Linked DNA regions of Asanoa ferruginea. Each later gene encodes a partner of the first gene's protein in a complex. Links are inferred from orthologs where the notes say so. Each region holds a gene or a part of one and is shown on either strand. Other genes may lie near its edges.

Region 1 (14,041 bases):
ACCCAGCCGCCGCCGCGCAGGTTGGCCGTCGGCACCGTCGGGACGGCGATGGTGAGCCGGGCCCCGCCGCGCTCCAGGCTGCGCTGGCGCATCTTGGCCAGCAGGGCGGCCTCCGACTTGCTCGGGGCGCGCGGCGTGATCGGGGCACCGCCGAACGCGGCGACGGCCGTGAGGTCGGGGCGGTTCTCGCGGTCGAGGTCGGCGCGTACGGACAGGTTGCCCGGCAGCAGCGCCTCGAAGCGGCGGAGCTTGGCGCCGCTGTCGAGCCAATAGCGAACGGTGCCGCCGAGTTCGCTGAGGGCGGTCGGCGGGGCGGTGCGCGCCGGGCTCGGGCTCGCCGTGGCCGTCGCCGGAGCGGCGCTCTCGGTGGCCTTCGCGCGTTCCGGCTGGCGGGTGGTGTCGTCCGTGGCCTGGTCGGCGGCGGTCGGCTGGCCGCCGTTCGGCGCGTCGCCGTTCGGCTGGTCGGTGGTCGACCCGTTCGTGCTCGGCTCGGCGGAGCTCGGCTGGGACTTCTTCGGCTTGGCGGCCGGCGGGGTGGCGGTCGGGAACGGCTGGGGTGGCACTGCCGGGCCGAGGAGCACGTCGACCGTCGTACCCCCGATGCGTTCCTGGCCCATCCACCGCGATTCGGTCTTTGCCAGCAGGTCCGCGGGGTCGGGCTTGGTGCTGGCCATGACGAACACGAGCGACAGGAACGCGTCCAGTGGCTTGGCCGTCTTGCCCGACGCTGACCAGGTCCGGACCTGCCAGCCGTCGGCCGGCGGGGTGGCGGGCGGCTCGGCCACCGGCGGCGCCGGCTTGGTGGCGTCCGTCGACTGCGCGGGGTTGGCCTCCTCGGCCGCTTCACCGGGCGTCGCGGAACGGGTCGCCACCACACCGGGTACGGACTGGAGCAGCCCCCGCATGTCGCCGGCCCCGGGCCCACCGACCCGCAGGTAGGACAGCCCCTTCTTCCAGTCGACCCAGCCGGCGACGCGGACCTGGGCGTCGCCGTCGCCCCAGGTGGCGTGCAGGCCGGCGCGCTCGTCGCGGTAGTTGGTGACCCGCATGTCGCCGAGGCGGCTGGCCTCGCTCGCGGACAGCGGCCGGGCCTGCACGGCCTGCTTCTCCGGTGCGCAGGAGACCATGCCGCCGACCAGGCCGGCGATCGAGCCGAGGGAGAGGCAGGAGAGCACGACCAACGCGACAACGCGGCGCCGTTCGGCTGGACGACGGGAAAGGGTCACGCGTGGTTGAACGGCTGAAAGTGGCAGAGGTGACGTATATCGGGAGTGTTGGCAGCGCCCTTTGCGACTGGTGAGGTCAGGGCGCTCGCGGCGGCCGGTCTGCGCATCGCGCGACCGCGTCGGGTGCGCACGCCGACGATGTGCCGGGGCTGCAACCACAGCGCCGGGGATGACCGGCCGGTGTGGAGGCCCGGTCATTGCTCCCGGTCGGCCGCCGCGAGCGGCCTACGCTCAAACGGTAGCGCGGTGACCTATCCCACACAATGACAATATTGAAGCCGATCACCTACGGGGAGTTGGCGCGTGGGAACATGTCGTACCCCCGACGTAGTTTTATGGGCATGACGCTGGACATCCCCCGCACCGACGGCCGGTTCGAGGTCGTCAGCGATTACAAGCCGGCCGGCGACCAGCCGGCTGCCATCGACGATCTTGAGCGTCGGGTGCGTCAGGGCGACCGGCACACGGTGCTGCTCGGCGCGACCGGCACCGGCAAGAGCGCGACGACGGCCTGGCTGATCGAGCGCCTGCAACGGCCGGCCCTCGTGATCGCACCCAACAAGACCCTGTGCGCCCAGCTCGCCAAGGAGTTCCGCGAGCTGCTGCCCAATAACGCCGTCGAATATTTCGTCTCTTACTACGACTACTACCAGCCCGAGGCCTACATTCCGCAGACCGACACCTACATCGAGAAGGACTCGTCGGTCAACGAAGAGGTCGAGCGGCTGCGCCACTCGGCGACGATGTCGCTGCTGACCCGCCGCGACGTGGTGGTGGTCGCGACCGTCTCGGCGATCTACGGTCTGGGCACCCCGCAGGAATACCTCGACCAGTCGGTGCACCTCAAGCGCGGTGCCGAGATCGACCGCGACAAGGTGCTGCGCCGGCTCGTCGACATCCAATACACCCGCAACGACATGTCGTTCACCCGCGGCACGTTCCGGGTCCGGGGCGACACGCTGGAGATCATCCCGGCCTACGAGGAGCTCGCCGTCCGGGTCGAGCTGTGGGGCGACACGATCGAAAACCTCTACTACCTGCACCCGCTGACCGGCGACGTGATCCGCGAGGTCGACGAGCTGATGATCTTCCCGGCGTCGCACTACGCGGCCGGCGCCGAGCGGATGGAGCGGGCGATCGGGCGGATCGAGAGCGAGCTGGCCGAGCGGCTGACCGAGCTCGACGGGCAGAACAAGCTGCTCGAAGCGCAGCGGCTGCGGATGCGCACGACCTACGACATCGAGATGATGCGGCAGGTCGGCTTCTGCAACGGCATCGAGAACTACTCGATGCACATCGACGGGCGCACCTTCGGCGACCCGCCCTACTGCCTGCTCGACTACTTCCCCGACGACTTCGTGACGGTCATCGACGAGTCACACGTGACGGTGCCCCAGATCGGCGCGATGTATGAAGGCGACGCGTCCCGCAAGCGGCTCCTGATCGAGCACGGTTTCCGGCTGCCGAGCGCGGCCGACAACCGGCCGTTGCGGTTCGACGAGGTCCTCGACCGGGTCGGCCAGATGGTCTTCCTCTCCGCGACCCCCGGGCCGTGGGAGATGCGCGAGGCCGGCGGCGAGTTCGTCGAGCAGGTCATCCGGCCCACCGGCCTGATCGACCCCGAGGTCGTGGTCAAGCCGACCAAGGGCCAGATCGACGACCTGATGCACGAGATCAAGGTGCGCGCCGACCGCGACGAACGCGTCCTGGTCACCACGCTGACCAAGAAGATGTCCGAAGACCTGACCGACTACCTGCTCGAGCACGGCATCCGGGTGCGCTACCTGCACTCCGAGGTCGACACGCTGCGCCGGGTCGAGCTGCTGCGCGAGCTGCGCAAGGGCGACTACGACGTGCTGGTCGGCATCAACCTGCTGCGCGAGGGTCTCGACCTGCCCGAGGTGTCGCTGGTGTCGATCCTCGACGCCGACAAGGAGGGCTTCCTGCGCAGCGGCCGGTCGCTGGTGCAGACCATCGGCCGCGCGGCGCGAAACGTCTCCGGCCAGGTGCACATGTATGCCGACAAGATGACCCCGTCGATGGCCGAGGCGATCGACGAGACCAACCGCCGGCGGGCGAAGCAGGTGGCGCACAACGAGGCCAACGGCATCTCACCCGAGCCGCTCCGCAAGAAGATCCACGACATCCTCGACGACATCTACCGCGAGGCCGCCGACACCGAGGGCGCCCTCGGCCCGGCGACCGTCGGCGGTGGTGGCCGGCAGATGTCGAGGGGCAAGGGCCCGGTGCCGGAGACCCGCTCGAGGGGCAAGGCCGCGGAGGCCCGTCCGTCCCGCGAGGGCATGGCCCGCCACGACCTGGCTCGGCTCATCCAGGACCTCAACGACCAGATGCTGGCCGCGGCCCGCGAGCTCCAGTTCGAGCTCGCCGCCCGGATCCGCGACGAGGTCCACGAGCTCAAGAAGGAACTCCGCGGCATGGACGTGGCCGGGGTCAAATGACCGCCTACACCGTCGGAGCGCCAGGTGCCGCGCTCCGACGGGCCGTCGGCCCCTACGTCGGCTACGCCGAGCGGGCCACGGCACCGCTCGCCCGCCGCGAGGTGGCGGTCTCCCGCTGCGTCCTGGTGATCGGCTGGGGCGCCTCGCTCGACGTGCACGACCCACGCGGCCCGGCCGGCGGCGCGACCTCGGTCGCGTCCTTCGCGGCGGGCCTGGCCGACACCTACGTCGACACGGTCACCGCACCCGGCCAGGCCGAGGGCGTCCAGGTGATGCTCGACCCGCTGGTCGCCGCCCGCATCCTGGGCCGCCCGTTCGGCGAGGTCGCCAACCGGGTCGTCGCCCTCTCCGACCTCGACGGCGCCGCGCTGCGCGACCTGCGCGCCCTGCCCGCTCGGCTGGGCGCCGCGGCTGGCTGGGGCGAGCGGTTCGCACTCCTCGACCAGGCCTTCGGCGCCCGCCTGTCGGCGACGCCACCACCAGACCCGCGGCTGGCCGGCGCCTGGCGTCAGCTGCGCACGACGGGCGGCGCCGTCCCGGTCGAGGCTTTGGCCGCGGCCACCGGTTGGAGCCGCCGCCATCTGGGGGCGATGTTCCGTCGGGAGCTAGGCCTGCCGCCCAAGGTGCTGGCCCGGCTGGTGCGCTTCGAGCGCGCCCACGCCCAGGCCGCCCGGGCGTCGTCGGTCGGCTGGGCCACGGTCGCGGCCGACGCGGGCTACTACGACCAGGCCCATCTGATCCGCGACTTCCGCGCCTTCGCCGGCGCGACCCCCGCCCGGGTCCCCGCCCTTGGCCCAGCGCTGACGGCCGCGACCTGACGGCGGCTGCGCTGCGCCGGTCGCCGGTGGTGACTGCCGCGATCTGACGGCGACTTCTCCGCGCCGTTTCCGGCTGTGACCGCTGTGCTGACGGCGACTTCGCGCCGGTCCGGCGCTGACCGCTCCGATCTGACGGCGACCCCTGCGCCGTTCCCGGTGCTGACCGCGGCGATCTGACGGCGACGCCCCCTCGTCGTTTCCGGCGGTGACCGCAATGGTGACGGCGACTTCGCGCCGGTCCGGCGCTGACCGCTCCGATCCGACGGCGACTACCTCCGTGTGGATGTTGGCCCGTCGCCGGGCGGTGGGTGCGATGGTGGGTCGTGGCGTGTTGATGGATCGGGGGATCTGATGGCTGGCAATGCAACGCGGGTCTGGCTGGTGACCGGGGCGACCTCCGGGTTCGGCCGGGCGATCGCGGAGGAGGCGGCGGCTCGCGGCGACACCGTGGTGGGTGCCGCCCGCACCACCGACCGCCTCGACGATCTCGCGGCCGCTCACCCGGGCCGGGTGCACGCCGTCGCGCTCGACGTCACCGACACAACCCGGTGCGCGGCGGTCGTCGACGAGGTGGCCGACCGGTTCGGCCGGATCGACGTGCTGGTCAACAACGCCGGCCGTACGCAGGTGGGCGCGCTGGAGGAGACCACCGACGACGAGTTGCGCTACCTGTTCGAGCTGCACTTCTTCGGCCCGGCGGCGCTGACCCGGGCGGTGCTGCCGCACATGCGCCACGCCGGCGGGGGCACGGTGGTGCAGATGTCGAGCGTGGGCGGGAAATACAGCGGACCCGGCTTCGGCGCCTACTCGGCCACGAAGTTCGCGCTGGAAGGTCTCACCGAGGCGTTGCGGCAGGAGGTCGACTTCGGGGTGCGGTTCCTGATCGTCGAGCCGGGCTCTTTCCGCACGGGCCTGTTCGGTCCGGACGCCGCCTACGTCTCCGAGCCACACCCGGCCTACGCGGCCACCGTCGGCCCTACCCGCGAATATCTGGGCACCCACGGCAGCCAACCCGGCGACCCGGCCAAGGCGGCCCGCGCGATCCTGGCCGTCCTCGACGCACCGGATCCACCGCTCCGCCTGGCCCTGGGCGCCGACGCCGTCGAATCGATCGGTGCCGTGCTGGCCGAACAGACCGCGGAGCTGGCGAAGTGGGCGGACCTCAGCCGCGCCACCGCCATCGACGGGAGCTGACGGGCCCTCAGCCGCGGCACCGCCATCGACGGGAGCTGACGGGCCCTCAGCCGCGGCACCGCCATCGACGGGAGCTGACGGGCCCTCAGCCGTAGCGGTTGAAGCCGCCCTCGGAGTCGATCACCTGGCCGGTGACCCAGCCGGCGTCGGGGGAGCAGAGCCAGGCGACGAGGCGGGCCGCGTCGTCGGGGGTGCCCCAGCGCCCGCCGGGGAACAGCTCGGCGACGGCGGTCTGCGTGTCGGCCGACGCCCAGCCGGTCTCGGTCGGTCCCGGGTTGACGCAGTTGATCGTGATGCCGCGGCGCATCAGGGTCGTGCCGAGTTGCTGGGTCAGGCTTTCCACGGCGGCCTTGCTGACCGCGTAGGGCAGTTCGCCGATCATCGGACCCAGCCGCTGACCGCTGGAGAACAGCACCACCCGCCCGGCGCCGGCCTCGTGTGCTGCCGCGAACGCCTCGACCAGCAACATCGTGGCGCGGATGTTGACGACCAGGTGCCGGTCGATCTCCGCGGCGTCGAGTGCACCGAAGGTGTTGCCGGTCGAATAGGTGTGCACGGCGACCAGGGTGTCGACCCGACCGAAGCGCTCGACCGCGTCCTGGACCAGTGCGCCGGGCGCGTCGGGGTCGGTCAGGTCCGCGGGGGCGTAGTGATGCGGTCCCGCGCCCAACTCCGCCATGATCGCCGCGATGCCGTCGGGATCGCCGCCATAGGGCTGCTCGTCGTCATAGGAGGGCAACCCGCTCAACAGCAGGCGATGCTCACTGGCGGCCAGCCGCCGGGCGACCGCCGCGCCGATGCCGATGCGCCGACTCACCCCGGTCACGAGCGCCACCCGTTGCGTCACGCCGGACACCTAATCACATATCGGCGAACGCCGGTCACCTTTACGATGGCGCGATGCCCGAGCTTCAGCGCCTCGACGCGGGCCACGCCACTGCCCTGCTGCGCTTCGAGCGCGAGAACCGCGCCTACTTCGCGCGCTTCATCTCCGACCGGGGCGACGACTACTTCGCCGAGTTCGACGCCCGCCACGCGACCCTGCTCGCCGAGCAGGCGGCCGGCGAGCACCACCTCCACGTTTTGGTCGACGAAGCCGGCGACGTGCTCGGTCGCTTCAACCTGTTCGACGTCGCCGACGGCACGGCCGAACTCGGCTTCCGGCTCGCCGAGCACGCGACCGGCCGCGGCGTCGCGACAGCCGCGGTCGGCCAGGTCTGCGAACTGGCCCGCGACAGCTACGGGCTGCACCGCCTGACCGCCGTCGCGGCCCTGACGAACGCCGGCTCGCTCGGGGTGCTCCGCCGCAACGACTTCACCCCCACCGGCGAGGTCCACATGCACGGCAAGCCCTGCCTGCGGCACATCCGCGACCTCGTCTCACCCGCCGCTGCTGTTGCCTGAGGCCGCCGATACGCGTGAAGAGAGAGACGCCAACTCGGAGGTGGGATGCTCCGATGCCGCGCCCGAGCAACCTCGCCGGAGATATCCCAGGCGCGTGCGGCCGTTCCCATGATGAGGTGGCACGGTGACCGACCAGGATGAGGCGGCGGCTGTCCTGCCGTTGACGGTGGCTTGGGTGAACCGGCACCTGGAGGTCGGCGAACGGATCGTCAGGACCGAAGTGCTGCACGGCGGCATCACCGCCGACGTGCGGAAGCTGACCGTCGGCAGGCACGACGAAAGCACGCGCGACGGAAGCCCGCGCGACGGAAGCCCGCGCGACGGAAGCCCGCGCGACGGAAGCCCGCGCGACGGAAGCACCCGTGACGGAAGCACGCGCCACGGAAGCACGCGCGACGCAAGCACGCGCGACGCAAGCACGCGCGACCTGGTGCTGCGGAGCTACGTCGACCCGTTCTACCTGGGCTACGCCGAGGATCTGCTGACCCGCGAGTCCGGCGCCCTGTCCCTGCTCCCGGGCACCGGCGTGCCGGCTCCGGCACTCGTCGCGGTCGACCCCACAGCCGAGCATTGCGAGTATCCGTCGCTGCTGATGACCCATCTGCCCGGCCGGACGGTCCTCGACGACGAGGGGTTGGCGACGCGGGTCCCGCTGCTGGCCCGTCAACTCGTGGCGATACACGCGTTGCGACCTGCCGAGCGGCCCAGGAAATACGTGACCCTGACGACCGCCGACACCGTCGTGACTCCGCAGGGCGCCGACGCGGCCACCTGGGCCGCCGCGATCGACGTGATCCGCAGCCCCGCGCCGCGCTACCAAGGGCGATTCCTGCACCGAGACTTCCAACCCGGCAACGTGCTGTTCGACGCCGAAGGGTCGCAGCAGGTTCGGATCACCGGCGTCGTCGACTGGGCAGGCACCTCCTGGGGCCCGGCAGACCTCGACGTGGCGCACACCTCCACCAATCTCGCGCTCCTGCACGGCCCGACCTGGGGCCTGGCCTTCGCCGCGGCCTACGAGGAGGCCGGCGGAGTCCTGGCCGAAGCCAAGAGCGAGCGGCTCTACTGGCTGGTCCGCGACGCGCTGGCCTTCTCCGAGGAGCTGGAGTTCGTGGCGCGGCCATGGCGCAAGGCAGGCAGGACCGATCTGACGACCCGAGCCGTGGAGGAACGGCTGGACGCCTACGTCACCACCCTGATGGGCTAAACCACGTCAGGCGTCGGTCGAGATGTCGGTGAAGTGCTCGACGACCGGGGGAGAGGCGAAGTAGGGCCCGATGTGGCCGCGCCACTGGGTGAAGCGGTCCGTCTCCCGGAAGTTCTCCAGATGCGCTTCGACCGTGTCCCACTCGACGAGCAGGACGAACCGTGACGGCGACTCCACGCCGCGGGTCATCCGGATGGAACGGAAGCCCGGCGTGCCCCTGACCAGGGTGTGTGCGGTCCGGTAGGCGGCGGTGAACGCCTCCTCCTCGCCCGGCCGGATGTCGATCAGCGCAACCTCGAGGATCATGCGAGAGAGCCTCCCATGATCGGCCAGGAGGCACCGAAACATCCTAGGATGCACTACGCGGTGTGTCATGTTCACCAAGATCACGGGTGACTTGTGCTGGTCGATGTGTCAAATCGGCATGTGATGGGTGACAATGGTGCGCAGAGGAGGGGAGTATTCCCCCGCGGCGTTGTCGTCAACACGGCAGTCGTCCAGCGTCAGCTGGGCGTCCACCCGGCAGCGTCGGTCACCAAGGCCTTGGGCCCGGTGGTGGAAGAGACCTCCCGACAGTCACCACCCTGCACGTCGCCTGACGGCGATAGTCGTGTGCCTGCCGGAGGTCTATTTGAACGCGCCTGCTTTGCACGTGTCCCCGCTCGTCTGGGCCATCACCTTGATCGTGATGGTCGCGGTCCTACTGGCCGACCTGTTCATCATCGGTCGCCGACCCCACGAGCCGAGCATCAAAGAGTCGACGATCTGGGTATCGATCTATGTAGGGCTCGCCCTGCTGTTCGGTCTCGGCTTGTGGCTCACCTCAGGCGGCGTGTTCGCCGGCGAGTTCTATGCCGGCTGGCTGACCGAATACAGCCTCTCCGTCGACAACCTGTTCGTCTTCGTGATCATCATGACCAGGTTCGTGGTGCCGCGGCATCTGCAACAGGAGGTGCTGCTCGTCGGCATCATCCTGGCGCTGGTGATGCGTGGCGCCTTCATCGCCGCGGGTTCGGCGCTGATCAGCCAGTTCTCCTGGGTCTTCTACATCTTCGGCGCGTTCCTGGTCTACACGGCGATCAACTTCGCGCGTCAGGGCGAGCCGAGCGAAGAAGAGTTCAAGGAAAACATCGTGATCCGGTGGGTACGGCGAGCCGTGCCCTTCTCTCGCGACTTCGACGGAGCGAAGATCACCACCCGGGACAGCATGGGTAAGCGGCTGTTCACCCCGATGCTGGTCGTGATGATCGCGATCGGCACCACGGATCTGATCTTCGCGCTCGACTCGATCCCGGCCATCTTCGGCGTGACCAAGGAGCCCTACCTGGTCTTCACCGCCAACGTGTTCGCGCTGATGGGCCTGCGCCAGCTCTACTTCCTGCTCGGCGGCCTGCTCGACCGGCTGGTCTACCTCAACATCGGCCTGGCCGTGGTGCTGGCGTTCATCGGCGTGAAGCTGGTGCTCGAGGCGCTGGCCGACAACAACCTGCCGTTCCTCAACGGCGGCGAGCACATCAGCTGGGCACCGCACATCCCGATCTGGCTGTCGCTCTCGGTCATCCTCGGAACCCTGCTGATAGCGACGGTGGCGAGCTTGGCCAAATCGGCCCGGGACAAACGCAAAGAGCGCGAGCTGACCAGCGTGGGCAGCTAGCGCAGAAACAGAAACGCCGCTCCGGCAGCTATGCCGGGGCGGCGTTCTCATGTCGGTGTGCAGGTCGCCTCTCGGCGAGTGGCGCGACGCGGCTCCAGCCGAACGGTATTCCGCGAAGGCAATTTAGGTGAGGCCCGGGGACACTGAACACACCGACAAATACGTCAACCACGGACCCCCGCCGGGCATTCCCGGGAGCTCAGCCAACCCGGTGCGCCGCGACCAGGGTCGCCGCCCGCGCTTCCGACATCGGCTCCTCGACCACCCGCCGCTGGGTGTAGCAGGCGTGCAGCATCCGCCCCGGCTGACCGGTCACGATGCCGACGTGGTGGATGCGACGGCCGGGACGCGCGAAAAAGTAGAGGTCACCGGCCCGCTCGGAGCCCAGCGGCACGGACCGGGTCGCCGCGGCCTGGTCGGCGGCGTCGCGGGGGAGGGTCACCCCGAACCGGCGCCAGGACAGATGGACCAGACCGGAACAGTCGATCCCGTACGCCGAGAGCCCGCCCCAGACATAGGGCACCCCTTGCAGCCGTGACGCCACATCGAGCGCGGCGGCCGGCTGCCCACCGTCGCCGTCGAACGTCACCACGTCGGCGGCCGCGACCCAGTGCGGCTCGTCGCCATCGACCGCGCGCACCGGCAGCCAGCCGGAGACGGCGACACCCGTGAGCACCAGCCGGGTGCCCAGCACCACGTTGGCCACGGCCACCGGCCCACCCGGTGAGACCCGCAGGTCGGTCGAGGTCGCGTCGACGACAAGGGTGGTGTCGTCGACCGAAGGGGGAGCCGGTGCCGGAGCGAGTTGCGCATCCGGGATCCACCCCGGGTAGCCACGCCGGTCACGGACGCCGGGCTGCTGAAGCGCCACGACGCGGGCCCAGCCGTCATCGCGGACCTCGTCGACCCGGACCCGCTCGCCCAGCAGCAACTGGCTCAGCACGCCCTCGCCGATCTGCTGCTCGACGGACATCGACGCCACCCAGGAGGGGATGTCGGCGGTGCGCCCGAGCGCGCGGCTGTCGATCGGACGGACCGCGTCGGGTGTGGACCACAGGGTCGCGACGGCCACTCGCACCATCGCGTCACTGCCTGCCCGCACCGCCCGTTGCCTGTCCGCTCGCATCGTCGCCCGCCCCCCGTCCGCACCGCCGACGGGGTCCCCACCCCTTCAGCCAGGCTACGAAACTCTTCGCCGGTGCTCAATCACCCGCTGGAACTCTCCTTCATTCTGACCGCTCGGCCGACCCCGACGGGCCGACCGTCCAGATCCTCGGCCGCAAACCCCATTGACCGATTTCGGACGATCAGCGTGGGGCGGCGCCGTTGGCCGACGGGGGCAGCGTGAGGCCGAGGCCCGGCGCGTCTGGCAGCACGACCGTCGATGCCTCATAGGTCAGGCCGCCGATCACCGGCGACGACGCCAGCCACCAGGCGGCGTCGAGGTCCGGGACCGCGGTGGTGCCGCAGGCGGCGACCAGGCTGGCGGCGGCGCCGACGCCGACCGCGCTCTCCATCATCGTGCCGACGATCGTGCCCATGTCGTGCGCCTCGGCCAGCGCCAGCAGCGTGCGGGCGGGCGCGAGGCCGCCGCACTTGGCCAGCTTCACGTTGACCATGTCGGCCGCCCGGTTGCGGATCACCGTGACCAGGTCGCGGACCCCGTAGACCGACTCGTCGGCGAGGATCGGCACGTCGACCCGGTCGGTGACCCAGCGCAGGCCCTCGATGTCGCGATGGTCCACCGGCTGCTCGACCAGCTCCAGATCGGCACCGGCGTCCTGGGCGCTGCGGATGATCCGTACCGCCTCCTTCGCGGTCCAGCCCTGGTTGGCGTCGAGCCGGATGCGCGTCGCGGCGCCGGCGGCGGCGCGGACGTCGCGGATCCGGGCCAGGTCGGTCGCCGGGTCGGCGCCGACCTTGACCTTGAGCACGGTGAAGCCCTCGGCGACCCGGAAGCGCGCCGAGTCGGCGACGCTGACCTCGTCGGCCGCGGTCAGCGTCACGTCCGTGGGCACCCGCCGGGTGCTGCCGCCGAGCAACCGCGCCAGGGGTACGCCGAGCCGGCGCGCCGCCAGGTCGTGCAGCGCGACGTCGACCGCGGCCTTGGCGGTCTCGTTGCCCGCGACGGCGCCCGCGGTCGCCCGGCAGAGGGCGACCAGGTCGTCCGGGTCGCGCCCGATCAGCAGCGGCCGCAGCATCGTCATGACGCACGCCTCGGAACCGGCCAGCGACGCCCCGGTGACCTGCCAGACCTGCGGCGCCTCGCCGAAACCGGACCGGCCGTCGCCGTCGACGATCTCGACGATCAGCGTCTCCACGGAGGTCGCCCGGCGCAGCGCCGTCACGAAAGGCGTGTGCAGTGGCGCGCGTACCCGGTGGGTCCTCACATCCTCGATCGTCATGTGCGGCACCCTATCCGGAGGACCTGTGGGCGGCGGAAGGCGAAGGTATGACGGCGGAGTGGTCGTTGACGGGCGCGCCGAACGCCCGTGACCTGGGCGGATTCGTGGGTGCCGAGGGGCGCTTGGTGCGGGCCGGTGCCCTGATCCGGGCCAGCGGGCTGGGCCGGCTGGTCGACGACGACCTGCCGACGCTGGGCAAGCTCGGCATCGCCTGCGTGGTCGACCTGCGGGCGGCGTCGGAGATCGAGGTCGCGCCGCCGGACCGGCTGGTCGGCGAGCCGCGGGTGGTGCACATCCCGGTGCACGACCCGGCGCACCCGGTCTTCACCTACGTCTCGGCCGTGATGCTCGGGCACGACCTGGCCGCCTACGAGGCGCTGGCCCGGGAGGGCACCACCGGCGCGATGGAGGCGATCTACCGCTGGTTCGTCGCGTCACCGGTCGCGACCGAGGCGTTCACCCGGGCGGTGCGCGAGGTGGCCGAGCCCGGCAACCTGCCGCTGCTCTACCACTGCAGCGCCGGCAAGGACCGCACCGGCTGGCTCTCGGTGATCCTGCTGACCGCCCTGGGCGTCGACAAGGACGCGATCCGCGCCGACTATTTGCGCACCAATGACCTGGCCGACGGCGTCAACGAGTCGATCATGGGGGCGATGCTGGTCCGCCGGCCGGGCCTCGACCTCGACGCGATCCGGCCGGTGCTGGAGGCCCGCGGTTCCTACCTGGACGCGGCCTACGACGAGGTCGCCAAGCGGCACGGCGACATGGACAGCTACCTGCGCGACGCTCTCGGCATCGACGACGCCATGGTCACCTCACTGCGCGAGCGACTGCTGGAGGCCTAACGCGCTCGCCAGGCCGCCGCCGAGACGCCCGCGACCAGCGCGCACGCCGCGTCGTCGGTCAGGGTGGTCGAGGTGCAGACCACCACGGTGTACGGCGGCGCGTCGGCCGGGAACACGACGCCGGCGCCGTGCCGTACCCCCGTGATCCAGCCGTTCTTGTGTGCCACCCGGGTGCCCTCGGGCAGGCCGGCGACCAGGTCGTCGCGGTGTTCGTTGGCCTCCAGCAGCGCGAGCACCTCGGCGCGGGCGCCGGCCGGGACCAGGTCGCCGGCGACGATCGCGCCGAACAGGGCGGCGAGGTCGCCCGCGGTGACCAGGTTGCTGATCCCGGCGCGGCGGGCGGCGTCGTCCTCGATGCCGCGCGCGGTGACGCTGTGGGTCGCGCCCGCGAGCCGCCACACCTCCTGCGCCGCGGGCAGGCCGACCGCGCCCAGGCACAGGTTGGTCGCCAGGTTGCCGGAGCGCACGATCATCTGCCGGGCCAGTGCCCGCGCCGTGCTGGTGCCGCCGAGCAGCGCCCAGGTGGTCGCGTCGGCGTCTTCGGCCGGATCGTTGCCGTAGGGCTCTGCGTTCGGCGCGGCCGAGGGATGTCTGTTGTGGACGGTGATCGGTGCGTCGAGGTCGAGGTGGCCGGCCGCGGCGGCCCGGTGCAGGGCGACCAGCACGCCGACTTTCATCGTGCTGGCGGCGTAGTGGGTGGCGTCGGCGAGCCGGGCGTAGGCGGGCGGCCCGCCGACCGGGCCGATCCACGCGGACGCGACACCCGGCGCGGCGGCCAGCGCGCGGTCGACGTCGGTAAGGCTGTCCATCGGGCTCGACCATAGTG
Region 2 (14,150 bases), 7.4 Mb from region 1 along the record:
GGAGACGGGCGTCAGCGCGGGTGCGGCCGCCGCGGGGGAGGCGCCCGCACCGGGCAGGGCGACGATCACCCCCAGGGCGAGGGCCGGGGCTGCGAGGTAGCGCAGCAAGCGGCCAGGTCGACTCGTGATCGGCATGTCACTTCCTGTGTGATCGAGGGGGGCGTCACCCGGACGAGGGGACGCGACAAGGTCATCGTTCTCTTTCGGTCGACAAGACACCAGAGGTCCATCGATGACAACACGGTGTCGGATAGGCGCACGGACCTGCCGTTGGGGAGCCGGGAAGTTGTCGGACGGTCGGAATAGACTTCGCGGTGCGATGCGTGCTCTCTTCGAAATCCCGATGTCCGACGGCGGCGAAGCCGCGGTGCCCGCGCCCGACGGCGACCAGCCGCGCCGGCCCGCGCGCCCCAAACTCGACCCCGAGGCGCTGCTGTCCGGCCTCAACGGCCCACAGCGCGACGCGGTGACCCATGCCGGGTCACCGCTGCTGATCGTGGCCGGCGCCGGCTCGGGCAAGACCCGGGTCCTGACCCACCGCATCGCCTACCTGCTCGCGGCCCGCGACGTGCATCCCGGCCAGGTCATCGCGATCACGTTCACCAACAAGGCCGCCGGCGAGATGAAGGAGCGGGTGGCGGCGCTGGTCGGCCCGCGCGCCCGGCTGATGTGGGTGTCCACGTTCCACTCGGCCTGCGTGCGCATCCTGCGGGCCGAGCACGACCACGCCGGTCTCAAGTCGACGTTCTCGATCTACGACGCCGACGACTCGCGCCGGCTGATGCAGCTCGTCGCGCGCGAGCTCGACCTCGACCCCAAGCGCCACCCGGCTCGCGGCCTGGCCGCGCAGGTGTCCAACCTGAAAAACGAGCTGGTCGACCCGGAGACCTTCGCCGACCGGGCCAAGGGCCCGATGGAGCGCGCCGTCGCCGAGGCCTACACGCTCTACCAGCGCCGCCTCAAAGAGGCACACGCGCTCGACTTCGATGACCTGATCATGACGACGGTGCACCTGTTCCAGTCGCACCCACACGTCGCCGAGACCTACCGGCGGCGCTTCCGGCACGTGCTGGTCGACGAATACCAGGACACCAACCACGCGCAATACCAGCTCATCAAGGAGCTGGTCTCCGGCACCGAGGGCGTCGAGCCGGCCGAGCTGTGCGTGGTCGGCGACGCCGACCAGTCGATCTACGCGTTCCGCGGCGCGACGATCCGCAACATCCTCGAGTTCGAGCGCGACTACACCAACGCCCGCACGATCCTGCTGGAGCAGAATTACCGCTCCACCCAGACCATCCTCAACGCCGCCAATGCGGTGATCTCCCGCAACCCGTCGCGCAAGCCCAAGCGCCTGTGGAGCGATCAGGGCCCCGGCGAGAGCATCGTCGGCTACGTGGCCGACACCGAGCACGCCGAGGCCGACTGGGTGGCCCGCGAGATCGACCGGCTGACCGACGACACCGAGGCCCGCCCCGGCGACGTGGCCGTGTTCTACCGCACCAACGCGCAGTCCCGGGTCTTCGAAGAGGTCTTCATCCGGGTCGGCCTGCCCTACAAGGTGGTCGGCGGCGTCCGCTTCTACGAGCGGCGCGAGGTCCGCGACGCGTTGGCCTACCTCCGCGCGATCGTCAACGACGACGACACGGTCAGCATCCGCCGCGTGATGAACACGCCGCGGCGCGGCATCGGCGACCGGGCCGAGGGCGCGATCGAGGCGCTGTCCACCCGCGACCGCATCTCGTTCGGCGCCGCGATGCGCCGGGCCAGCGACGCGCCGGGCATCTCCAGCCGGGCGCTCAACGGCATCGGCGACTTCGTCGGCCTGCTCGAGGGCCTGCGCGAGCTGTCCGACACGGCCCCGCCCGAAGAGGTGCTCGAGGCGGCGCTGACCCGATCCGGCTACCTCGCCGAGCTCGAGGAGAGCACCGACCCGCAAGACGCCGGCCGGGTGGAAAACCTTCAGGAGCTGGTCAGCGTCGCCCGCGAGTTCACCGAGCGGGTCGAGGGCAACGACGAGCAGGCCAGCCTGGCCGGCTTCCTTGAGCAGGTCGCGCTGGTCGCCGACGCCGACCAGGTGCCCTCCGACGACCCCGACCACCAGGGCGTGGTCACCCTGATGACGCTGCACACCGCCAAGGGCCTCGAGTTTCCGATCGTCTTCCTGACCGGCCTCGAAGACGGCGTCTTCCCGCACATGCGCGCGCTCGGCGACAACACCGAGCTCGAAGAAGAGCGCCGGCTGGCCTACGTCGGCATCACCCGGGCCCGCCAGCGGCTCTACCTTTCCCGTGCGGTCACCCGCTCGGCCTGGGGTGCGCCGTCTTACAACCCGACCTCCCGGTTCGTCGCCGAGCTGCCCGAAGAGCTGGTCCGCTGGGAGCGCACCGAAGGCGCCTACACGTCGTGGTCCGGCAGCGGCGGCGGCGTGGGCGGCCGGTCGACCACGTCACCGAGCGGCGGCGCGGCCCGCGGTGGCGGCTTCTCGGGTGGCACCCCGAAGGCCGCGGCCCTGGCTCAGCGGCTCGGCATCGACGCCAGCAAGCTCTCGACGGCCAGCGAGCTGCGCCAGGCGCCCAAGGTGGCGGTCGGCGACCGGGTCAACCACCAGCGCTACGGCCTCGGCCGGGTCCTGGCCGTCGAAGGTCAGGGCCCCAACGCGCGGGCCCAGATCGACTTCGGCGACCAGACCATGTGGCTGGTCCTCCGGCACGCCCCGGTCGAAAAGCTCTGAAACTGACGGGGGCCCGGTCCGATTAACGGACCGGGCCCACCATCTACCGGGGGGATGGCAGTTCAGCAGCCGACGATCGGCACGCCCTTGGCCTTCAGGAACGGCGCCGGGTCGATCTGGTTCCACATGCCCTGGTGCACCTCGAAGTGCAGGTGCGGGCCGGTCGAGTCGCCGGTCGAGCCTTCGTAGCCGATGACCTGACCGGCCTTGACGGTCTGGCCGACCTCGACGGCGGCGGCGTTCATGTGTGCGTAGTGCGTGAAGATGCCGTCGCCGTGGTCGATCACGACGGACAGGCCGTAGCCGGTGTAGTTCCAGCCGGCGGCGAACACGGTGCCCGCGGCGGCGGCGAGCTCAGGCGTGTTCTCCGGCATCGCGAAGTCGATGCCCTGGTGCGGGACGCCCCAGCGGATGCCGAAGCACGACGTGACGTCGGAGCCCGGCATCGGGGAGGTCCAGCCGGCGTTGGAAATGACTGGGCCGGCCTTCTTCGGAGCGGCCTTCTTCGTCGCCTTGGGCGCGACCTTCTTGACCGCGGGGGGCTTGGCCACCGCCTTGGGCGGTGCGAGCTTCAGCGAGGCCTTGGGGGTGGCGCTCGCGGTGGTGGGGTTCACGGTGGGAACCGCGAGGGGGGAGCGGGCGGAGCGGTCGGCTCGGCTGAGCGCGTCGACCCGGGCCTGCTGGTCGGCCACGGCGATCGTATCGGGGGTTTCCGACTTGTCGTTACCGACAGTAGCGATGGCGCCACCCGCTATGCCGAGGCTGAGCAGGCCCACGGCGGCCAGCGCGACCACGCGACCGCGCCCGGCGAAGCTCGAGAGCACTCGGTCGCGCAGGCCGAGCGGCGACCGGGGCGTCGGCTCGGTAAACGCGTCCTGAGCTTGGGACTCGGGCTCGCGGTGCTGCGGGTCGTACGGGTAGTTCGATTGCACGAGGGGGAACCTCCGTGGTTGTGCGGCACGGACCGGCAAATGTTGGTACGAGCCGCATTCAGCCCAGCGACGGCCATGCGTACGCCGTGGTGATGGCCACGCTGAGTGAGGGCGGCTATGTCCCGATCTGGCCCGCTACACACCGGTACGGGTTCCGCCCAGCGGAGTGGCCGCCGTCACACCGGCGGCTGTGGCGCAGGAAACTTTGCCTGGTCAGGGGCACCAAAAAACCGCCCATCGCGTTGGCGACGGGCGGTTCGGTGGACAGCACCCTGGGTGCAGGGGCGGCTACTCAGCCGTAGATTGAGTCCACTTGTAGCTGGATGTCCACTCCGCGCTCCTTGAAGAACGGGATCGGGTCGGTGGACTCGCCATTGACCTGCGTTTCGATGGTCAGCTGCGGCCCGCGCGAGTGGCCGGTGCTGCCGACCAGGCCGATCATGTCGCCGGCCTTGACCTGCTGGCCCTTCTGCACGAGGAGCTGGCGCGCGTGGGCGTAGATGACCTCGCTGCCGTCGCCGTTGTCGATGATCACGGCCATGCCGTAGCCACCGATCCAGCCGGCTTCCTTGACGACGCCGGCGTGCACGGCGGAGAACGGCGCACCCTCGGGCGCGACCAGGTCGATGCCGGCGTGCAGCTCGTCGCCCTGCATGCCATAGGGGGTGGTGAAGGTGTAGCCGGAGAGCGGGAGCTGCCAGACGTCGGGAGACTCGGCGAGCGAGGTCTCCAGCTTCGGCGAGCGCTCGGACCGCGAGGCCTTGGTGGCGTCTTGTGCGCGCTCGTGCAGAGCGTTGTCGACACCGGTTTCGTGCAGGCCGGCGAGGACCTGGGGGTCGACAGTCTTGGCGTCGGGCATCGCGCTGGCGCCGAGGGCGACCACGCCCGCTCCGACGAACGCACCGGTGACGACGATCGCGTAACGGCTGCGAGGCGGGGTAGGGACGCGTCGCCGACCGCGATATCGGTCCTTCTCAGACGACAAGCGCTGGCGCACGCACACCCTCCGTTGTCGGAACAGCTTGGGCGGTCATGGCGTTTGTCACGGGGGGTGAACGCCGGTGATCCGCAGTGCCTTTCCGGGGGGAACGGATTGGCAGCCGTGGGACACGGTAACCAACCCTTAAGCGACTCTCAAGTTGGACGAGCGTTTCGCGGACATTAAGTCCGACCGCCCGCACGGGAATGCCTGATTTCGTAACCTTTTGTGGGGAGCCTCGTTAATAGCTCTCTGTCACATTGAGCATTACTTATTGTTATGTGGCACGCCGAGCCCGGTGTCGCCCCTAAGGGCTTGACCGGGTTACCGTTCGTTCAGGCAATGAAGCCCTGTGGAGGACCGATGAGCTCACGTGTGCGGGTGGTGGTCGCCAAGCCCGGCCTGGACGGGCACGACCGTGGCGCCAAGATTGTCGCGCGCGCGTTGCGTGACGCGGGCATGGAGGTCGTCTACACCGGTCTGCACCAGACACCGGAGCAGATTGTCGAGACCGCCATCCAGGAAGATGCCGACGCGGTCGGCCTATCGGTGCTGTCCGGCGCGCATATGACGCTGTTCAAGCGGGTTCTCGAACTACTCGAATCCCGCGGCGCCGCCGATATCGTGGTGTTCGGTGGCGGCATCATTCCCGAAGCCGACATTCCCGAGCTTAAGCGGATAGGCGTGGCAAAGATCTTCACGCCGGGCGCGGCCACCCAGACCATCGTCGACTGGGTGCGGGAAAACGTCGCTCAACCAGTCAGTTAGTTAAGGGAGAGGCCGGACGCACCCCTCACACGCCCGGCCTCTCTATGCACGATGCCCCGCCGCCACCCCTCGACCGACAGGGCATCGGCCGTCTTCGCCGGCTTTGTCGCTTGCGTGCCGACACTGAAGTCAACGACGCCCTTATCCGGCGGTTACGCGCCATCTCAGAAATTTCCGGACCCGGGCCCCCTGTGGAGTGCCGCACACCCGCGACCCGGCCGGGTTGCCGCCGCCGCCGGCGTGGATAGGCTCCTGTCAAACACCAGAATGGGCGCGGCGCAAGGGTGCGCCGCGGAGACGAGGACGGGACGCGTAAACGTGGACCTGTACGAGTACCAGGGGCGCGATCTCTTCGAGCGACACGGGCTCCCCGTGCTCGCCGGCGGTGTCGCCGAGACCCCCGAGGAGGCCCGCGCGATCGCCGAACGGCTCGGTGGCCGCGTGGTCGTTAAGGCTCAGGTCAAGGTCGGCGGCCGCGGCAAGGCCGGCGGCGTCAAGCTGGCCGAGGGGCCGGAGGAGACGGTTGCCCGGGCGACCGACATCCTCGGGATGGATATCAAGGGCCACACGGTCCACAAGGTGATGCTGGCCGAGACCGCCGACATCGTCGAGGAATACTACTTTTCCTACCTGCTCGACCGCGCCAACCGCACGTTCCTGTGCATCGCGAGCGTGGCCGGCGGCATGGACATCGAGCAGGTCGCCGTGGAGACCCCCGACAAGGTCGCCAAGGTCGCCATCGACCCCAACAAGGGCGTCGACGTCGCGACCGCGCGGGAGATCGTCACCAAGGCGCAGTTCCCGGCCGAGGTTGCCGACGAGATCATCGAGATCGCGATCAAGCTGTGGCGGGCGTTCGTCGCCGAAGACGCCACGCTGGTCGAGGTCAACCCCCTGGCGAAGGTGGCCAGCGGCCGGGTGCTCTGCCTCGACGCCAAGATCACCCTGGACGAGAACGCCGGTTTCCGGCACCCCGACCACGAGGCGCTGGTCGACCAGAGCGCGGTCGACCCGATCGAGCAGGCCGCCAAGGCCAAGGACCTCAACTACGTCAAGCTCGACGGTGAGGTCGGCATCATCGGCAACGGTGCTGGGCTGGTCATGTCGACCCTCGACGTGGTCGCCTACGCGGGCGAGGGGCACGGCGGCGTCAAGCCGGCCAACTTCCTCGACATCGGCGGCGGCGCGAGCGCGGCCGTGATGGCCAACGGCCTGGAGATCGTGCTCTCCGACCCGAGCGTGAAGAGCGTCTTCGTCAACGTCTTCGGCGGGATCACCGCCTGCGACGAGGTCGCCAACGGCATCATCCAGGCGCTGGCGCTGCTCGAGCAGCGCGGCGAGGCGGTCACCAAGCCGCTGGTCGTCCGCCTGGACGGCAACAACGCCGAGGCCGGTCGCGCGATCCTCGGCGGCGCGGCCAACCCGCTCGTCGAGCGGGTAGACACAATGGATGGTGCGGCCGAGCGCGCCGCCGAACTCGCGGCTGCGGGGGTCTGAAGATGGCAATCTGGCTGACCAAGGACTCGAAGGTCATCGTGCAAGGGATGACCGGCTCCGAGGGTTCCAAGCACACCCGGCGCATGCTGGCCGCGGGCACCCACGTCGTCGGCGGCGTCAACCCGCGTAAGGCGGGCACGACCGTCGACTTCGACGGCACCTCGCTGCCGGTCTTCGCGTCGGTCGCCGACGCGATCAAGGAGACCGGCGCCGACGTGTCGGTCATCTTCGTGCCGCCGCAGTTCACCAAGGCCGCCGTGGTCGAGGCGATCGACGCCGAGATCCCGCTGGCCGTGGTGATCACCGAGGGCGTGCCGGTGCACGACACCGCCGCGTTCTGGGCCTACAACGTCGAGAAGGGCCAGAAGACCCGGATCATCGGGCCCAACTGCCCCGGCATCGCCTCGCCCGGCGCGTCCAACGCGGGCATCATCCCCGCCGACATCACCCCCGCCGGCCGGATCGGCCTGGTCAGCAAGAGCGGCACGCTGACCTACCAGCTCATGTACGAGCTGCGCGACATCGGCTTCTCGACCAGCGTGGGCATCGGCGGCGACCCGGTGATCGGCACGACGCACATCGACGCGCTGGCCGCCTTCCAGGACGACCCCGACACCGACGCGATCGTCATGATCGGTGAGATCGGTGGCGACGCCGAGGAGCGGGCGGCCGCGTTCATCAAGGAGAACGTGACCAAGCCGGTGGTCGCCTACATCGCCGGCTTCACCGCCCCGCCCGGCAAGACCATGGGCCACGCGGGCGCGATCATCTCGGGCTCGTCCGGCACCGCCGACGCCAAGAAGGTGGCGCTGGAGGCGGCCGGGGTGCGGGTCGGCAAGACGCCGAGCGAGACCGCGCGACTGATGCGCGACGTCATCCAGAACGGCTAAGACCACGATGGAGTACGGGGGACGGCGCACTGCCGTCCCCCGTACTGCTGTCAGTGGTAGTAGACGCCCGGGTACTGCCGGGTGAAGTTGAGCACCAGGCTGGCCACGATGTTGACCACGCTGAGCCCGATCGCCAGCCAGCCGAGCAGCTGCGACTTGCCGAACCGGCGGGCATCGCGCAGCGACAGGATGCCGAAGATGATGCCCAGGACGCCGCAGCAGATCAGGCCGATCACGATGCCGAGCGCGCCCCAGAACGTGGTGTGGTCCTGCGCGCCCCAGCCGGAGCGGCCGTAACGCCCACCGAACCCACCCGGCCCCCGTGGACCTCCCGGACCGCCTCCGCCGCCGCCCGGTGGCGGGTATCCCGGCGGCCCGTAGCCGGGTGGCGGCTGCTGGCCCGGTGGATAGCCGCCGGGTGGGCCGTAGGGCGGCTCCTGACCCGGCGGGTAGCCCGCGGGAGGCGGATAGCCACCGCCCGGCGGCGGCTCCTGACCCGGTGGCGGGTAGGACGGGTAGCCGGCCTCCTGGCCGGGGTAGTTGGCCGGCTCGCCCGGGTAGCCCGCGGGACTGCCGGGCGGCGAGGGGTAGGCACCCGGTGGGTCCGGCTGGGTGCCCGGCGTCACCGGGCCGCCGGGTGGGTATGACGGCCCGGTCGGTCCGCTCGGCCCGTAGGTGGGATCCGACGGCGGCCCGGGCGGCCCGGAGCCGGCGGCGCCGGGCGGTGTCGAGCCGTGCTGCGGCTCGTCCGGCTCCTGCCCGCGGGGCGGATACTCGGCGGTCATACGACGCCTCCCGGTCGTTCGGACCGATTACATGGTTCGCCGTATGTTATCCCCTACTTTACGAAGGTTGTCCGCTTTCGCCGCTTGACGCGATGATCGATGTCCGTGGTGTCGCGCCGGGCCGGTGGGGCAGGCGTGAAAAAGTAGGCGGCGATGCGCAGTCCGACCCCCGACGGCCAGTCCCCGGCCGCCGACGACCAGCGGGACCCGCCGGCGGGCCCGATCCCCGGCATGGGCACGGACCAATCGGCGATCGGTTTCGACCTGCCGCGCCACGACGACCCGCCGTTGCGCCGCGCACCGGAGCCCGAACCTGATCTCCAGCCGGAGCCGGACAACCGGATCACCGAGCGGATCGACGTGGGCAACCGCGAGACGGTCCGGCTGCCCCGCCAGCGACCGGCGCCGCGCGACGCCGGCCGGGCGCCGCTGCTGATCGCCGGCTCGGTCGCCGCCCTGTTCGCCGCGACCGTCTCGTTCCTGCCGGTCGCCGTCGCGCTCACCCTGGCCCAGCTCACCGCGGGGGTCAGCGAACTCGGCGGGGCCACCCGCGCCGGGCTGGCCGGCTGGCTGCTCGCGCACGGCGTACCCCTGGGCACGTCTCTGGGTCCGCTCGGTCTTCCGCCCCTCGCCGTCGCCGTCTTCGCCGCCTGGCGGGTGGCCCGCGCCGGGGTGCACACCAGCCGCGCCTACGGCATCGCCCAGCGCGGGTCACCGTTGCAGGCCGCGACCGTGGCGCTCACCGTCGGACTCGGCTACGGCGTGGTCGGCACGGCCGCCGCGCTGCTCGTCGACCAGCCCGGGATGCAGGTCTCCGCGCTGCGGGCGTTCCTCAACCTGACCGTCTTCGGCACGGTCGCGGCACTGGTCGGTGCGCTGCGGGTGACCGGAGCCCTGCGGGTCACCGCGGTCCGGATGCGGCCGGTGCTGCGCGACGGGATCCGCACCGGCGTGGTCGGCGCGGTCCTGGTGCTCGGCGCCGGTGCCGCGATGGCCGGGCTTTCGGTCGCGCTCAGCGGTGGTGACGCCGCCGACGTGCTCGGCGCCTACCGCACCGGGGTCGCCGGCCAGGTGGGCATCACGCTGATCTGCCTGGCCTACGCGCCGAACGCCGCCGTCTGGGCCGCCGCCTACCTGCTCGGTCCCGGCTTCGCGGTGGGTGTCGACACCACCGTGCGGACCACCGAGGTCGACGTCGGTTCGCTGCTGCCGGTGCCGCTGGCCGCCGGGATTCCGCAAGGTCCGGTCGGCGGCCTGGGCGCGTTGCTGCTCGCGCTGCCGCTGCTGGCCGGCATGATCGCCGGCTGGCTGCTGGCCCGCCGGGTGCTCCGGTTGCGGGCCGGCGACCGCTACGGCCGCGACCGCTCGTGGGGTGCCCTGGTCGGTGCCGCCGCGGTCGGCGGGCCGGTCGCCGGGCTGCTGCTCGGCCTGGCCGCGCAGGTCTCCCGCGGCTCGGTCGGCGGGCCGCTGCTGGTCGACATGGGACCCGTGGCCTGGCAGGTCGCGCTGGCCGGCACGATCGTCGTGACGATCGGCGCCACGGTCGGCGCCGCCGCGACCCGGGCCCTCGCCGGCCCTTAAGGCCTGCCTCGTGGACCAAGGCGGCACTCCGCCGGGCCCAGACGACGTCCGACCGCACGCGAAGACCGGCCAGATACAACACCGGTATCCGACCACTCTCCGCGCACGCCCGGACGCCGCCTGGACCTCGCCGGAGCACCACCGTGATCCACGAGGCAGGCCTTCGGCCTGCCTCGCGAGGACCCGGAACGCTGGATCAGTTGCCGGGCAGGGCGACGTTGAGGACGACCGTCAGGATGATCAGCAGGAGGCCGAGGCCGGCAACGACGATGCCGCAGATGAAACCGGCCTGCGCCTGGCTGCCGTTGTTGGCCAGGCCCTGCGCCACCTTCTGCTTGCCCAGATAACCGAGCACGATGGCGGCGATGCCGAAGACCAGGCCGATGCCGCGGCAGCAGGACAGCGGGATCGAGATGATGCCGAGGATCATCGACACGAGCCCGAGCGTGTTCTGCGGCTGGGCGGGCGGGCCATAACCGGGCGGCCCGTAGCCCTCCGGCGGGTAGGGGTTGCTCACGAAGGAGTCCTTCCAGGGTAGTTGGCCAGCAGATATTCCTGGAAGATCATCACTGCGTCAAGGCCGGTGGCAGGGGGTGGACCGGCCGGCCGGTAGTGTCTACCTACGTGCCCGCGCCCGCTCGCATCGTGGTCCTGATCTCCGGTTCCGGCAGCAACCTGGCTGCCCTGCTCGATGCCTGCGCCGATCCCGGCTACGGCGCGGCGGTGGTGGCCGTCGGCGCCGACCGCGACGACATCGCCGGGCTGGAGCGTGCGGCCGCCGCCGGGCTGCCGACCTTCGTCGAACGGGTGAAAGACCACCCCACCAGGGACGCCTGGGATGTCGCGCTGACCCACCGGGTCGCCCAGCACAAGCCCGACCTGGTCGTCTCCGCCGGCTTCCTCAAGCTGGTCGGCACCCATTTCCTCACCGCGTTCGGCGACCGCTACCTCAACACCCACAACGCGTTGCTGCCCGCGTTCCCCGGCATCCACGGGCCGCGCGACGCGCTCGACTACGGGGTCAAGCTGGCCGGCGCGACGCTGTTCTTCGTCGACGCGGGTGTCGACACCGGACCGATCGTCGCCCAGGTCGCCGTGCCGGTCCTCGACGACGACACCGAGGACACGCTCACCGAGCGGATCAAGGTCGCCGAACGGCGCCAGCTCGTCGACAACGTCGGCCGCCTGGTCCGCGAGGGCTGGACCATCACCGGAAGAAAGGTCACCATCCCGTGAACGACGAAGCGCGGCGTCCGCTGCGGCGAGCCCTGGTCAGCGTTTACGACAAGACCGGGCTGGCGGAGCTCGCGACCGCCCTGCACGCCGGCGGCGTGGAGATCGTGTCGACCGGCTCGACGGCCGCGGCCATCGCGGCCGCCGGTGTGCCGGTCACCCGGGTGGAAGACCTGACCGGCTTCCCCGAGGTGCTCGACGGGCGGGTCAAGACCCTGCACCCCCGGGTGCACGCCGGGCTGCTCGCCGACACGCGGCTGGAGAGCCACGTCGCGGCACTGTCCGATCTGGATATCGCACCGTTCGAGCTGCTGGTGTCCAATCTCTACCCGTTCCAGGAGACGGTCGCGTCGGGCGCGACGGTCGACGAGTGCATCGAACAGATCGACATCGGCGGACCGGCGATGGTACGCGCGGCCGCCAAGAACCACGCCTCGGTGGCCGTGGTGACCTCGCCCGCGGCGTACCCCGGCATCGTGAATGCTCTGGCCGTTGGCGGTTTCACGCTGGCCGAGCGGCGCGCGCTGGCGGCCCGGGCGTTCGCCGACATCGCCGACTACGACGTGGCGGTGGCGGAGTTCTTCGCGACCACCGTGGCGCCGGCCGACTGGCCGACGTTCGCCGGGCTCACCCTGCACGTCGAGACGCCGCTGCGCTACGGCGAGAACCCGCACCAGCAGGCCGCGCTCTACGCCAACCCGGCGGCGCCGGCCGGGCTCGCCCAGGCCGAGCAGTTGCACGGCAAGGAGATGTCCTACAACAACTACGTCGACGCCGACGCGGCCTGGCGATCCGCGCACGACTTCGACGCGCCCGCGGTGGCGATCATCAAGCACGCCAACCCGTGTGGCATCGCGGTCGGCGACGACGTGGCCGAGGCGCACCGCAAGGCGCACGCCTGTGACCCGGTGTCGGCCTACGGCGGCGTGATCGCGGTCAACCGCGAGGTGAGCGTGGAGATGGCGACCCAGGTGGCCGACATCTTCACCGAGGTGCTGGTCGCGCCGGCCTTCGCCGATGGTGCGCTCGACATCCTGAGCCGCAAGAAGAGCATCCGCCTGCTGAAGGCGCCGGTGTTCGCGCCGCTGCCGGCCGAGTGGAAGCCGATCACCGGCGGCGTCCTGGTGCAGATGCGCGACGCGATCGACGCGCCGGGCGACGACCCGGCCGCCTGGCGCCTGGTCGCGGGCACCCCGGCCGAGGCCGACGTGCTGGCCGACCTGGCGTTCGCGTGGCGGGCCGTCCGGTCGGTGAAGTCCAACGCGATCCTGCTCGCCCACGACGGCGCGTCGGTCGGGGTCGGCATGGGCCAGGTCAACCGGGTCGACTCGGCGCGGTTGGCGGTGTCGCGGGCCGGTGCCGACCGGGCCGCGGGCTCGGTCGCCGCGTCCGACGCGTTCTTCCCGTTCCCGGACGGCTTCCAGATCCTGGCCGACGCCGGGGTGCGGGCGGTCGTGCAGCCGGGTGGCTCGATCCGTGACGACGAGGTGATCGCGGCCGCTTCGGCGGCGGGCGTGACCATGTATCTGACCGGGGCCCGGCACTTCTTCCACTAGTTGTTCAGGCCACGGCCTAGCCGTGGCGGTTGGGCAAGGTTTCCGGGCGTTGATGTCAACGCGGCGGCTGCGCTTGGCGTCTGTTGGGCGTGACGTTCGAGGAGTACGTGCTCACCCGGGGCCCCGCCCTGGTCCGCCTGGCGCGGTTGCTGCTGGCCGACGACCACCGCGCCGATGACCTGGTGCAGGAGGTCCTGGCCAAGGCCTATCCCCGCTGGGCCCGGATCGCCCGCGCCGACGATCCCGACCGCTACGTGCGTCGGATGCTGGTCAACGCGCGCAACTCGTGGTGGCGGCGGGCGGTGCGGCGGCGGGAGATATCGCTGGCCGGCGTCGACGCCCTGCCCGCGTCTCCCTCCGGTGTGGACAGTGCCGACCGCGACGCGTTGTGGCAACTGGTGGCCGCGCTTCCGGCGCGGCAGCGGGCGGCCCTCGTGCTGCGCTACTACGAGGATCTCGACGACGCGGCGATCGCGGAGATCCTGGGCTGTTCGGCCGTCACGGTCCGGACACACGTGATGCGCGGGATCGCCGCGCTGCGCGCGAAGGTCGGTCCCGCCGGTTTTCCCTCCGCTCTCCCGATGAGGAGCAAGCCATGATGATCGAGGACAAGCTCTCCGGGCTGATGCACGAGCGTGCGGACCGGCCCGTCGACGCCGACGCCCTGCTCGCCGGCGCGCTCGCCGCCGGCCGGGCCCGCAAGCGCCGCCGGCACGCCGCCTACGCGGTGGTCAGTGCCGGGGTGGCCGGCGTGGTCGCGGCATCATTGCTGGTCAACACGGGCGGCGGCGGCCCGGCGGTGGTGACCGGTGACGGCTCTGGCAACGGGCCGACAAGCTGGGACACGGTGCCGGTCTTGCCGGCGGTTTACGGTGAGCTGGGCGCCGCGGCCCGCCCTGACCTGGTCGGCGAGGATCCCACGGTATTGCGGTTCGCGGTGCCGTGGGCGCCGCTGCCGGTGCAGGCGGTGGGCTGGACCAGCCACGACGGGGTCGAGCAGATCGACGTCCAGATGATGTCGGGCGACGTGCAGGTCAGCGGCCGGGTGTCGATGTGGCGGGGCGCCGACCGGGGCCAGTCCGACAACGCGTCCGTGCCCAACAAGAGTTCGACGGTCGAGATCGACGGTCATCCGGCCAACCTGGAGCAGGAGCAGTTCGACTGGGGTCCGAACCAGTGGCTCAGCTGGCATCCG

Evidence for each region.
Region 2: the proteins of uvrB (region 1) and pcrA are in contact, whole or in part, in a crystal structure (PDB 7EGT), measured with the Thermus thermophilus proteins. The link is inferred for Asanoa ferruginea from one-to-one orthologs. Residues at the interface, in WP_096411307.1 of Thermus thermophilus: Glu23, Leu25, Arg26, Asp27, Gly28, Glu29, Arg30, Phe31, Arg55, Glu326, Asp327, Phe328, Glu379, Ser382, Gln383, His398, Gly400, Arg401; in WP_096412145.1 of Thermus thermophilus: His654, Arg656, Phe657, Gln666, Asp668, Glu669, Lys680, Arg681, Leu682, Ser683, Lys685, Tyr686, Ala687.

The regions. Positions count from the first base shown.
Region 1 is NZ_QUMQ01000001.1:8,583,202-8,597,242, reverse strand. The notes cover bases 1,211-4,127. They hold uvrB (excinuclease ABC subunit UvrB), read left to right. Parts: upstream 1,211-1,567; coding sequence 1,568-3,688; downstream 3,689-4,127. Other genes in these bases: DFJ67_RS40070 (AraC family transcriptional regulator), read left to right, coding at 3,685-4,127; DFJ67_RS40080 (hypothetical protein), read right to left, coding at 1,211-1,226. Outside these bases: more of DFJ67_RS40080, read right to left, coding at 1-1,210; more of DFJ67_RS40070, read left to right, coding at 4,128-4,506; DFJ67_RS40065 (SDR family NAD(P)-dependent oxidoreductase), read left to right, coding at 4,858-5,700; DFJ67_RS40060 (SDR family oxidoreductase), read right to left, coding at 5,786-6,547; DFJ67_RS40055 (GNAT family N-acetyltransferase), read left to right, coding at 6,601-7,104; DFJ67_RS40050 (phosphotransferase family protein), read left to right, coding at 7,229-8,311; DFJ67_RS40045 (antibiotic biosynthesis monooxygenase family protein), read right to left, coding at 8,318-8,617; DFJ67_RS40040 (TerC family protein), read left to right, coding at 8,958-9,965; DFJ67_RS40035 (C40 family peptidase), read right to left, coding at 10,165-11,046; DFJ67_RS40030 (mandelate racemase/muconate lactonizing enzyme family protein), read right to left, coding at 11,273-12,370; DFJ67_RS40025 (tyrosine-protein phosphatase), read left to right, coding at 12,418-13,215; DFJ67_RS40020 (serine hydrolase), read right to left, coding at 13,212-14,024. UniProt on the Escherichia coli protein: The UvrABC repair system catalyzes the recognition and processing of DNA lesions. A damage recognition complex composed of 2 UvrA and 2 UvrB subunits scans DNA for abnormalities.
Region 2 is NZ_QUMQ01000001.1:1,217,812-1,231,961, reverse strand. Bases 1-3,026 are described here. They hold pcrA (DNA helicase PcrA), read left to right. Parts: upstream 1-319; coding sequence 320-2,734; downstream 2,735-3,026. Other genes in these bases: DFJ67_RS44320 (M23 family metallopeptidase), read right to left, coding at 2,797-3,026; DFJ67_RS06015 (bifunctional metallophosphatase/5'-nucleotidase), read right to left, coding at 1-135. Outside these bases: more of DFJ67_RS44320, read right to left, coding at 3,027-3,666; DFJ67_RS06000 (M23 family metallopeptidase), read right to left, coding at 3,959-4,663; icmB (coenzyme B12-dependent isobutyryl CoA mutase small subunit), read left to right, coding at 5,009-5,413; sucC (ADP-forming succinate--CoA ligase subunit beta), read left to right, coding at 5,732-6,910; sucD (succinate--CoA ligase subunit alpha), read left to right, coding at 6,913-7,800; DFJ67_RS05975 (cell division protein PerM), read left to right, coding at 8,739-10,166; DFJ67_RS05970 (hypothetical protein), read right to left, coding at 10,363-10,683; purN (phosphoribosylglycinamide formyltransferase), read left to right, coding at 10,791-11,402; purH (bifunctional phosphoribosylaminoimidazolecarboxamide formyltransferase/IMP cyclohydrolase), read left to right, coding at 11,399-12,955; DFJ67_RS05955 (SigE family RNA polymerase sigma factor), read left to right, coding at 13,045-13,554; DFJ67_RS05950 (hypothetical protein), read left to right, coding at 13,551-14,150. UniProt on the Escherichia coli protein: A helicase with DNA-dependent ATPase activity. Unwinds DNA duplexes with 3'-5' polarity. Translocates on single-stranded DNA with 3'-5' polarity. Initiates unwinding more efficiently from a nicked substrate than double-stranded DNA.